Regions from separate parts of the Marinobacter excellens LAMA 842 genome, predicted to be linked through region 3. Evidence: predicted binding sites of a transcription regulator. Region 3 holds the regulator's gene; each other region holds the start of a gene.
What was found. The regulator FliA, encoded in region 3, starts transcription of late flagellar genes. The targets are predictions, from matches to a motif close to CTAAAGTTTNNNNNNNNNNNGCCGNTAA.

Region 1 (3,280 bases), on a different contig from region 3:
AACCCGCAGGCTAGGGAGGAAAACAGCACCAAGGCCAAAGGGCCATAGCCCCAAAGCCCCGCAACCGCTAGAATGACCCCACACCAACCAAAGAGCCCAAAGTGACCGAACAAATCACCAAAACCACCCCCCTGGACGCCTTCCGTCGCGCCAGAAGAATGTGGCTAAAAGGGGAGAAAATCAGCCTCGCCTCCCTCGCCGATGACCTGCACATCGGCCGAGCTACCCTGTTCCGCTGGGTCGGCAACCGAGACCTCCTGATTGGTGAAATCCTATGGTCGCTCTATGAGCCTCTGTACAAAGAAGCCCGGGCCCAAACCCCCGGCCATGGCGTAGATTACGTGGTCGGCGTATTCCGCCACATCAACATGACCATTCTGCACTTCAGCCCCCTGCGCAAATTCCTGCACCAGGACCCTGAATACGCCCTGAAAATGCTCACCTCGTCTCACTCCACCCTGCACGCCCGCACCGTGGAAGTGAACACCCGCTTACTGAAAGACGAAGTGCGCGCCGGCCACCTGAGCCCACCGATGAACATCCAGAGCCTGTCCTACTTCATGGTGCGCATCGCCGAATCCTGTCTGTACAGCGATATCATCGGCGGCCGCGAACCCAGGGATGAAGAGCTGGAAGATGCCTGCACCGCTGTGCGCATCCTGCTAGGCGGGAAAGTCTGACAACATCTGCGCTGGCAGAACCGTGCAACGCAGGCTAATCTGACGCAATAACGCCGGGCCCCGGCCCGTTCAAAAGCAGACCACAAACACCCGGAATCAACACCCGCAAAGGAGCGCGACATGCCGTTACACCAATCCATTAGCCAGAAACTGTTTACGCCAATCATCATTGCACTCGCCCTGACTGCCCTCACACTCGCCCCCCAGGCTCAAGCTCGCGACCTGACAGAAAAAACCGTCCGGTCATTCATCGACAGCCTCGGTGCCGCCGAAACCCTGGCCGAGGACCACAAAGAATTTCTAGATGCCCTGGAAGCCGAGCAGGACGACGAAAACATGGATTTCTCCACCGTGTTCTCTTCCAGCCTCAAAGATCTGAAAGGCCATGCCATGTACGGCGAACTTGAAAAAGTCGTCAAACAACATGGTTTCTCCAGCGTGGACCAATGGGGCGAGACCGGGGACCGTGTGTTCCGTGCCTGGTTCGCCCTGGAGATGGACCAGCAAGGGGGCGTAGCGCAACAGGAAATGCAGCAGGCACTGGCTGAAATCGAAAACAGCCCTCATATGACCGAAGAACAAAAAGCCCAGATGCGGGCGATGATGCAATCCGCTACTTCCGCCATGGACACGGCAAGGAACGCACCGGAAAGCGATAAACGGGCGGTTCGACCGTTTATGGAGGAATTGCGGGCCCTGAGCGAGGATGAAGACAGCGGCTGGTAACCAAAATTTACTGAACCGACATTGATTCAGGTCATATTTGGGTCCTTTATCTAAAGGTTTGGGGGTTATTGCCGTTAAGCATTAACCCTCCTCCCCAACTAGCTCTTGACTGATAAAAAGGAAACATCAATGTCAATTACCGCCAAGCTGAACGACATTTCGGTAGGTAAAAAACTCGGCGCCGGCTTTAGCCTACTGGTTCTGATAACCATCGTTTTGGTCTACGTTAGCGTTGACAGGCTGGGAGATTACCATGACCGCTCTGTGATTGTAGCAACGGTCAGCAGTGCAGAATCGAACCTTATTCGTGCGAGAGTTGCTGTGAAGTACTTTCAGATGACTCGGGAAATCGGCCATCGGAGAGAAGCCGAACGCTTTGCTGACCGGGCAGCAAGCTCATTAATTCCCCTGAAAGAGTCACTGGTAGTCGCCGAAGATAATACCCGGGTGGACTCAGTGGTTGAATCAATCCAGCGTTACAAATCCCTGCTTGGGGAATTGGCTCAGAACCTTGATAGCTCGCGCTCCGTTGTCCAGGGCCTGGAAGCTCAAATGACGGAAGTAGCCCAGGATATGGTCGGGATTACCGGGGAACTGCAGAATATTCAGGTTCAGCGCATGGATGAAGACTTCAGCGTTGCAGTTACCCAGCTCAGTGTCATCGCGCTGCTGGGAGTTGCCATCTCGATACTGATCGCATGGTATATGATTCAAGCCATTACCCGCCCAATTCGGGAAACGGTCAACGTTGCTAACAAGGTTGCCTCCGGAGATCTTACCGTAATGGTCAATAGCGACCGCGGTGATGAATTCGGCAGCTTGCTGGCCGCCTTCGGCACCATGGTGACCCGACTTCGGGAACTGATTCAGCAGATAGACACGGGCGCCTCTAACATTGCGTCGTCCTCCGAAGAGCTTTCCGCAGTAACCGACCAAACTCGCCAAGGTGTGGCAGAGCAGCGGGACCAGACCGATCAAGTGGCCACGGCCATGAATGAAATGGTCGCCACCGTCAGTGACGTTGCCAAGAGCGCCGAAGCGGCTTTTGCAGCAGCACAGCTGGCAAGCCAGAAATCCGGCGATGGCGAAGCCGCCGTCAACGAGACCCTGACGTTTGTGACTGATCTGAACCGCCAGATCGGCACAGTGATGAAGCAGCTTCGCGATCTGCAAAGCGACACCCAGAACATTGGCACCGTTCTGGACGTCATCAAATCCGTCGCCGAGCAGACCAACCTGCTGGCCCTGAACGCGGCCATTGAGGCTGCTCGCGCAGGCGAGCAGGGTCGCGGGTTTGCCGTGGTGGCCGATGAAGTCCGCTCACTGGCCCAACGCACCCAGAGTTCCGCCACCGAGATCGAAACCCTGATCAGCAATCTGGTGAGCAGCGCCGAAACCTCAGTCACCACCATGGAGAAAGGCTCCAAACTGGCCGAACAGACCCTTGAGCGCGCGCAGACCGCCGGTGCCACCATTCAGGAAATGGCTGAAGCAGTGGAGGAGATCCGACAGTACAACAGCCAGATCGCCACTGCGGCAGAACAACAGACGTCTGTTGCCGAGGACATCAACCAGAACGTCACCCTGATTCGTGATGTTGGCGAGCAGAGCGCCACATCGACCGAGCAGGTATCGGCCGCCAGTGAAGAGCTGGCCAGATTGGCGGAAGGACTCAGCACCCAGGTGGCACAGTTCAGGGTGTAACCCCTGGCGATTGCGCCTCCCGCAGTTATTCAAGGCCATAAAAAACCCGGCGACTGTCTCCAGCGCCGGGTTTTCTTTTTGGCGGGCTATCAGCCGGGCTGATTACGCCAGCAGGTTGTAGACAAACACGATTGCTACAGCAATCGGCGTCACAAACCGGATCAGGTTGT
Region 2 (3,280 bases), on a different contig from region 3:
GGACTGGCATGGCCTGGAGCTCGGGGTGGCCTTGAATAATTGGCGAAACAGTGGAGACAACCATGCCGGCTACCAGGTTTTGTTGGCTTTTCGGCCATCGCAGCAGCATCGCTTTCAAGCCCGTTATACCGATGTTTCCAATGATGCTTCAAATGGCTGGTCGGCTTTTAAAGACGTCATCACGCTGTGTGATCTCCGGTCCGATTGCGATTCCAGTGACAGCGAGGGCCGAACTATTCGCGAGCATGCCTTACTCTATCAATACCGTGCGTGGGGCCAGAGCAGTAGCCAGGGGGCTGCTGAGGTATGGATTGGTGGTGGCCCGGGGTGGATCAAGGAAACCCTGAGACAACAGGTAGAGGAGGCAAAGCAGGTGCGCCGGGACACCGGGGTTGCCTGGTCTACTCAGTTGGTTGGACGAGGCAGCCGTTTCTATACGGCCTTTACGTTTGAGGGCAACACTGAAATCAATGGTACCCTCGTGGGCCTTGGTTTCGGATTCGGGTTTTGAACGGTAGTTTCAGTTGATATTCAAATGACACTTCGGGAGCTGTTTACAACTCTTTGGCAAAGCGCTCAACAGCGTCCACAACCTGTTTGGCGCCTTCCTTGATTTCCAGAATCACTTCACCCGCCTGATTGGCCAGTTCCAGCCCTTGCTCTGCATTCTCCCGGGTGCGGAACATCTGGTGCATGACTTCATCCGAGAGCACCTGGTTTTTCTCGACGACGCTCACAATCTCATCCGTGGCTTGACTGGTACGGGCTGCCAATTGCCGCACTTCGTCAGCAACCACGGCAAATCCGCGTCCATGTTCGCCCGCTCTGGCAGCTTCAATCGCTGCGTTTAGCGCCAACAGGTTGGTTTGCGCGGCGATACCACCAATGGTTTGCACGATCGAGTTGATTTGCAGTGATTGTTTGCTCAGGGCTTCGATGCTTTCAGTCGCAGCCTGCATTTGAGCTGCTATTTTTTGCATCGTTTCGACGGTCTCCTGGACCACGGTCGTGCCCTTTTGGGCGCTTATATCCGTTTGCTGTGAGACGTCGTAGGCTACGCTTGCGCCCTCCCGTACTTCGGCTTCCCGTGCGACCTGATCAGTGACCACGCTGGCAAACTTTACCACCTTGGATAGGTTATCCTCGGCATCGTAGACCGGGTTATAGGTGGCCTCCAGCCATACCTCGTGGCCACGGCTGTCGATCCGTTTGAAGCGGTCTGCCACGTACTCTCCGTTATTAAGTTTTTTCCAGAAGGCGTCATATTCAGGGGAGTTGGCTTCCTCTGGCGTGCAGAATTTGCGGTGATGCTGGCCAACGAGTTCGTTGAGCTGATAGCCCATGGCCCGCTGAAACTGATTGTTTGCGGTGATAACCGTGCCGTCTAGGTTGAATTGAATAACCGCGGTGGAACGGATCAGTGCATCAATGAAGGCCTCGCTTTCTTTTCCACCTTCCACGGTTTCGGTGACGTCGCGGGCATAGCCTTGAACGTAAGCGAGCTTGCCATCCGCCCCGCGCACGGGAAACCAGTGTATGTTCAGCCACACCAGTGGGCCACTGGCGCTCAAGTAGCGGTAGTTGTCGCTAACCGGCGCGAATTCTGCCATTGCCTTGTTGAAGTTATGGAAGCAGGGCAGCTTTGAGACATAGGGCGGAACAAGATCCGACAGCGGTCGGCCAAGAAGCTGGTCTGACTGGTAGCCCAGAGTGTCGGCGAAGTCCTGGTTTACAGCGCAGACGCAGAAGTTGGAATCGAGCCTTACCGATAACATGCCGCGGTCCATCTGCTGCGCCAGCTGGCGCAGCATAGCCAATTCGGCACGTTGGTCTTGGAGTTCTTTTTTGAGCTGGCGATTAAACATCAGGAAATCCCAATGAGAGAGAGTTCCTTTTTAACGGCCTGGACAGCTGATTCTTGAGCTCTGGCTGGAAGGAAATTAAACGGCATCGGTCAGCTCTGCTCAGTGTATAGACATTCCGTTGCCAGATAGGTTCAACGAACCCGGATTCGATCTCCATCATTCAGCCCACGCTCCGGGTGCCTTACAACGCGGTCGCCTTCATCGAGCCCCGACAGGATGACGGTGCTTAGTCCGTTACCGTGGCCAGCCTCCACTGGCTGGATATTGGCGCGGTCTCCGGTAACCTTGAAAACCGCATACCCGTTGTTGTGGCGGAACAGGGCGGAGGCTGGCACTTGCAGGGCGTCTTCGGCTTGCCAAAGAATAAACTCGGCATCCACTCGGTAGCCATCGCCCAGAAGCTGCCAGTGTTCGTGGGGGCTGAGCATATCGGCAATAACTTTTACCCGTTGTTCTTCAACACCAAGTGCTGAGACATCCTGGAAGCCAACGGGCTCCACTCGCCGGATAACCGCATTGAGGGTGGGGCCGCCCCATCCTGTCAGGCGGGTGGCCAGGCCAGGCTCCAGTTTCACGGCATCGAAACTCAGTACGTCTACGACCACTTCCAGGGTGCCCGGGTCTCCCAATTCCAGTAATGGCTCTCCGGCCTGGACAATGCCTTCGCTTTTCCTGACCAGCCCGAGTACAGCACCATGAATGGGGGAACGAACCGCTACGCGCTCTGCCGGTTTGCCTCCGTTGGCGGTGGCGCTGGACACCTGCAGCCGGGTTTGCGCAGCAGCGAGTTCATGGCTGGCGACTTCTTCATCAAACCTGGCAGAGCGCAAGATAGCCTGGGCACGGGCGGCGGTGGTTCTGGCCTGTTGCAACTGTTCGTCCGAGACAAAGCTGGACGGTCTTAGTGCCAGTAATCGCTGGTATTCCTGTTGGCTGAAGTCTGCGTCGGCCTCCGCCGCGGCGGCCTTCTGGCGGATGGATTGGAGCGAAGAGCGGGCGGCAGCGACTCGGGCTTCTGCTTCAGCGCGGCTGCGGGCATCCAGAATGCTGGCGGGCATGGGGTCGATCAGGGTGAGTAACTCCCCGGGGATAACCGTGTCTCCCACGTCCAGCTCAAGCCGGTGTACAAAGCCGGTTACCGGTGATGACACCAGATAGCGGTCTTTTACCCGGGTTTTACCTTCTTCCCGCACGGTTACCTCCAGCGGGCCCCGTTGCGCGGTAGACAGGTCTACCCAAACCGGCTCTGGCCTCAAGATAAACGCGAAAGTCACCACGGTCAGTGCTGCCATCAGTGACCAGAAAAGTCTTTTGCCGGTGATGTGGTTACGCACGGCCATGAGGTGTTCCCTGCAAGTTGAGTTTATTCACGGGTTTTCAGTACGGCCACCAGGTCCAGTTTACGGAGCCTGCGC
Region 3 (3,280 bases):
ATCACAATATCCGTACCCATCTGGTCGTGTCTGCCACCAGCCAGCCGCGCATCATGAAATCCGTGTGGCATTGCTATAAGATGGCAAACCTTGCAGGCTGCGTCATGACCAAGATTGACGAAGCGCTGACACTGGGTGAGTCTTTGGGCTTTGTCATGGAAACTGGCCTGCCAGTGGCATGGTATACCGATGGCCAGAAGATTCCCGAAGACCTGCACCGGGCAGAGGCCATTCCTCTGGTGCGGTTGGGCGTAGAACGCCTGAAAACAATGCAGCACGGCCAGGCCGTTGCAGAAGGGGCCTGAGGCCCGGTGGTACAGCCGGTGCGCTGCCGTTTGTGCCCACACAAGAACGCAGTAAGAGACTGATAACAGTATGAGCAGACCACATCCGGTTCAGGTGATTGCGGTTACCGGCGGCAAGGGCGGTGTCGGCAAGAGTAATGTGTCCGTCAACCTCGGTATCGCGCTGGCCCAGAAAGGCCGGCGGGTGGTGTTGCTGGATGCAGACCTTGGCCTTGCCAATATCGACGTGCTGTTGGGCATTACCGCCAATCGCAATCTGCAGGATGTGCTCAGTGGCGAGTGCGACCTCAAGGACGTTCTGGTCAACGGCCCGGGTGGTATCAAGATTGTTCCCGCATCATCCGGCACCCAGCGCATGACCCAGTTGAGCCCGATGGAACATGCAGGGCTGATCAACGCCTTCAGCGAGCTGGGTGACCAGATTGATGTGCTGATTGTTGACACAGCAGCCGGTATTTCCGAGTCCGTCGTCAGCTTCCTGCGGGCCTCCCAGGAATTACTGCTGGTGGTGTGCGACGAGCCTACCTCGATTACTGACGCCTATGCCCTGATCAAACTGATGAATCGCGACTACGGCACCAACCGATTCCGTATTCTGGCGAATCAGGTGCGAAATGAGCAGGAAGGCCGGCATCTGTATGAAAAACTGACCCGTGTCACCGAGCGTTTCCTTGATGTAGCACTACAATATGTAGGTATCGTGCCTTACGACGAAGCCGTCAAAAAAGCCGTTCAGCGGCAGCGGGCCGTTCTGGATGCCTATCCACGGGCTAAGGCGTCGCTGGCGATCCGTGCCCTGGCAGAGAAAGTGGACAGCTGGCCGCTGCCATCATCGCCAAGAGGGCATCTGGAGTTTTTCGTGGAGCGGCTCGTCGAAGTCTGATCTGAATCCAGTCCTATAAGAAAACCGGATACATGACATTGGCGAAAAACCTGGGAATCTACCATCAGGCTGGCGCAAAAGGCCCCTCTCAGCTGATTGAGGAGCATGCGCCGCTGGTCAAGAAAATCGCCCTTCATCTGATGGCCCGTTTGCCGGCCTCGGTTCAGCTTGAAGACCTCATGCAGGCCGGCATGATTGGCCTGCTGGAAGCTGCACAACGCTATTCCACCGGCAAGGGTGCCACCTTCGAGACATACGCGGGTATTCGAATCAGAGGCGCCATGGTGGATGAAATCCGCAAGGGCGACTGGGTGCCGCGCTCTGTTCATCGCAATGCCCGCCGTATCGCGGCAGCCATCAAAACCGTGGAAGACCGCACCGGGCGCGAGGCCCAGGATGTCGATGTTGCCGAAGAGCTGGGCATTGACCTGTCGGAATATCATGCGTCCCTGGCAGACGCCAACAGTGGCCGACTTTTTAGCCTTGATGAGCTCAATGAATCCGGAGAGCTGCCGATAGAAGAAACAGAGGCCAGCGATAATCCCCTGGATGGCATTGCATCAAATGCATTCCAGAAAAGCCTGGCAGAGGCAATCGAAGAGCTTCCTGAGCGAGAAAAGCTGGTGTTGAGCCTCTACTACCAGGAAGAGCTCAACCTGAAGGAAATCGGCGCGGTGCTGGGCGTCAGCGAGAGCCGGGTCAGCCAGATTCATAGCCAGGCGGCCCTTCGTCTCAGGGGGCGGTTGTCCGATTGGCGGGAAGACGAGCCAGAATAAACCGGGCCGGCGCTGACCGCGCGGCGCGTAACTGTGTAGATTTTGGTAACCGGCGCTTTACAACGCGGCCAAACACCACACAATAAGCGGTTAAAGCAGCGGCCTGCTAGACTTTCAAAAGGCTTAATGAAATCCGGGTGTTACTGACTGGAGGTCCCATTGGACAAAAACATGAAAATTCTCATTGTGGATGACTTTTCCACAATGCGGCGAATCATCAAGAATCTGCTGCGTGATCTTGGCTTCACCAATACGGATGAAGCGGACGATGGCAACACTGCATTGCCCATGCTCAGGAGCGGCAAGTACGACTTCCTGGTGACCGACTGGAACATGCCTGGCATGTCGGGTTTTGATCTGCTCAAGGCGGTGCGGGCAGACGAGAACCTGAAGAACCTGCCGGTGCTGATGGTAACCGCGGAGGCCAAGCGTGACCAGATTGTGGCGGCGGCGCAGGCCGGCGTTAACGGGTACGTCGTCAAACCGTTTACCGCTGCCGTTCTCAAGGAAAAGATTGAGAAGATCTTCGAGCGAATCCAGTAACCAGAGGTCGGATGGCTGTCATGACTGACAAGAACGAGAACCATCAGGGCCTAGACCCGGAGGTAACCGAAAAGCTCCAGCAGCAGAGTTCGGAGTTGGCCCAGTGCATCAGTTCCGGTGACTACGCCCGGGCAATGTCGGTAATTAATGACCTCAGTGAGGTTCGCGACCAGAGCCTCTACCGGGAAGTGGGGCGGTTGACCCGAAGCCTGCATGAAGCTATCCGGAATTTTCAGATAGACGCCCGCAGTGCCGAGCAGAAAGAAGCCTTGTCCAAGATGTCCGATGCCTCGGATCGGCTGGCCTACGTTGTCCAGATGACCAGCCAGGCAGCCAACCGCACCATGGACCTGGTGGAAGAAAGCATGCCGGTGGCGCATACCATGCGCGACGAGGCAACGGCTCTGAGAGACGAATGGCAGCGGTTGCGCCGTCGTGACATGGAGCCGGCAGAATTCCGGGAGCTGTACGGTCGTATTGATCGCTTCTTTGCGGGCCTGGCCACAGATTCCGATACCCTGTACAGCAACCTGTCAGAAATCCTTCTGGCCCAGGACTTCCAGGATCTTACCGGGCAGGTTATCCAGAAAGTCACGGCTCTTGTGAAAGAAGTCGAAGAGAACCTGCTTGGCCTGGTGGTGATGGCCAGCCATGTGGACCAGCTCACCGGCACTGTGCACCAGATTGAAGAAAAAGAAGAATCGGCCGAAAAAGGGGTAGGGCCTCAGATCAAGGCTGAGGAGCGTGATGATGTAGTTTCGGGGCAGGATGAC

Region 1: the regulator FliA is predicted to act here: its motif matches at 1,457-1,484, upstream of J122_RS27295 (methyl-accepting chemotaxis protein).
Region 2: the regulator FliA is predicted to act here: its motif matches at 1,896-1,923, upstream of J122_RS13345 (methyl-accepting chemotaxis protein).

The regions. Positions count from the first base shown of each region.
Region 1 is NZ_LOCO01000005.1:73,149-76,428, forward strand. Features, by position in the region: gene J122_RS27285 (QsdR family transcriptional regulator) at 102-680, shown strand; gene J122_RS27290 (hypothetical protein) at 801-1,406, shown strand; gene J122_RS27295 (methyl-accepting chemotaxis protein) at 1,536-3,110, shown strand; gene J122_RS27300 (sodium-dependent transporter) at 3,213-3,280, opposite strand, start outside.
Region 2 is NZ_LOCO01000016.1:14,685-17,964, forward strand. Features, by position in the region: gene J122_RS13340 (hypothetical protein) at 1-511, shown strand, start outside; gene J122_RS13345 (methyl-accepting chemotaxis protein) at 555-1,865, opposite strand; gene J122_RS13350 (efflux RND transporter periplasmic adaptor subunit) at 1,997-3,205, opposite strand; gene J122_RS13355 (ABC transporter permease) at 3,229-3,280, opposite strand, start outside.
Region 3 is NZ_LOCO01000007.1:57,766-61,045, forward strand. Features, by position in the region: gene flhF (flagellar biosynthesis protein FlhF) at 1-305, shown strand, start outside; gene J122_RS08325 (MinD/ParA family protein) at 376-1,188, shown strand; gene J122_RS08330 (RNA polymerase sigma factor FliA) at 1,221-1,964, shown strand; gene cheY (chemotaxis response regulator CheY) at 2,124-2,507, shown strand; gene J122_RS08340 (protein phosphatase CheZ) at 2,528-3,280, shown strand, end outside.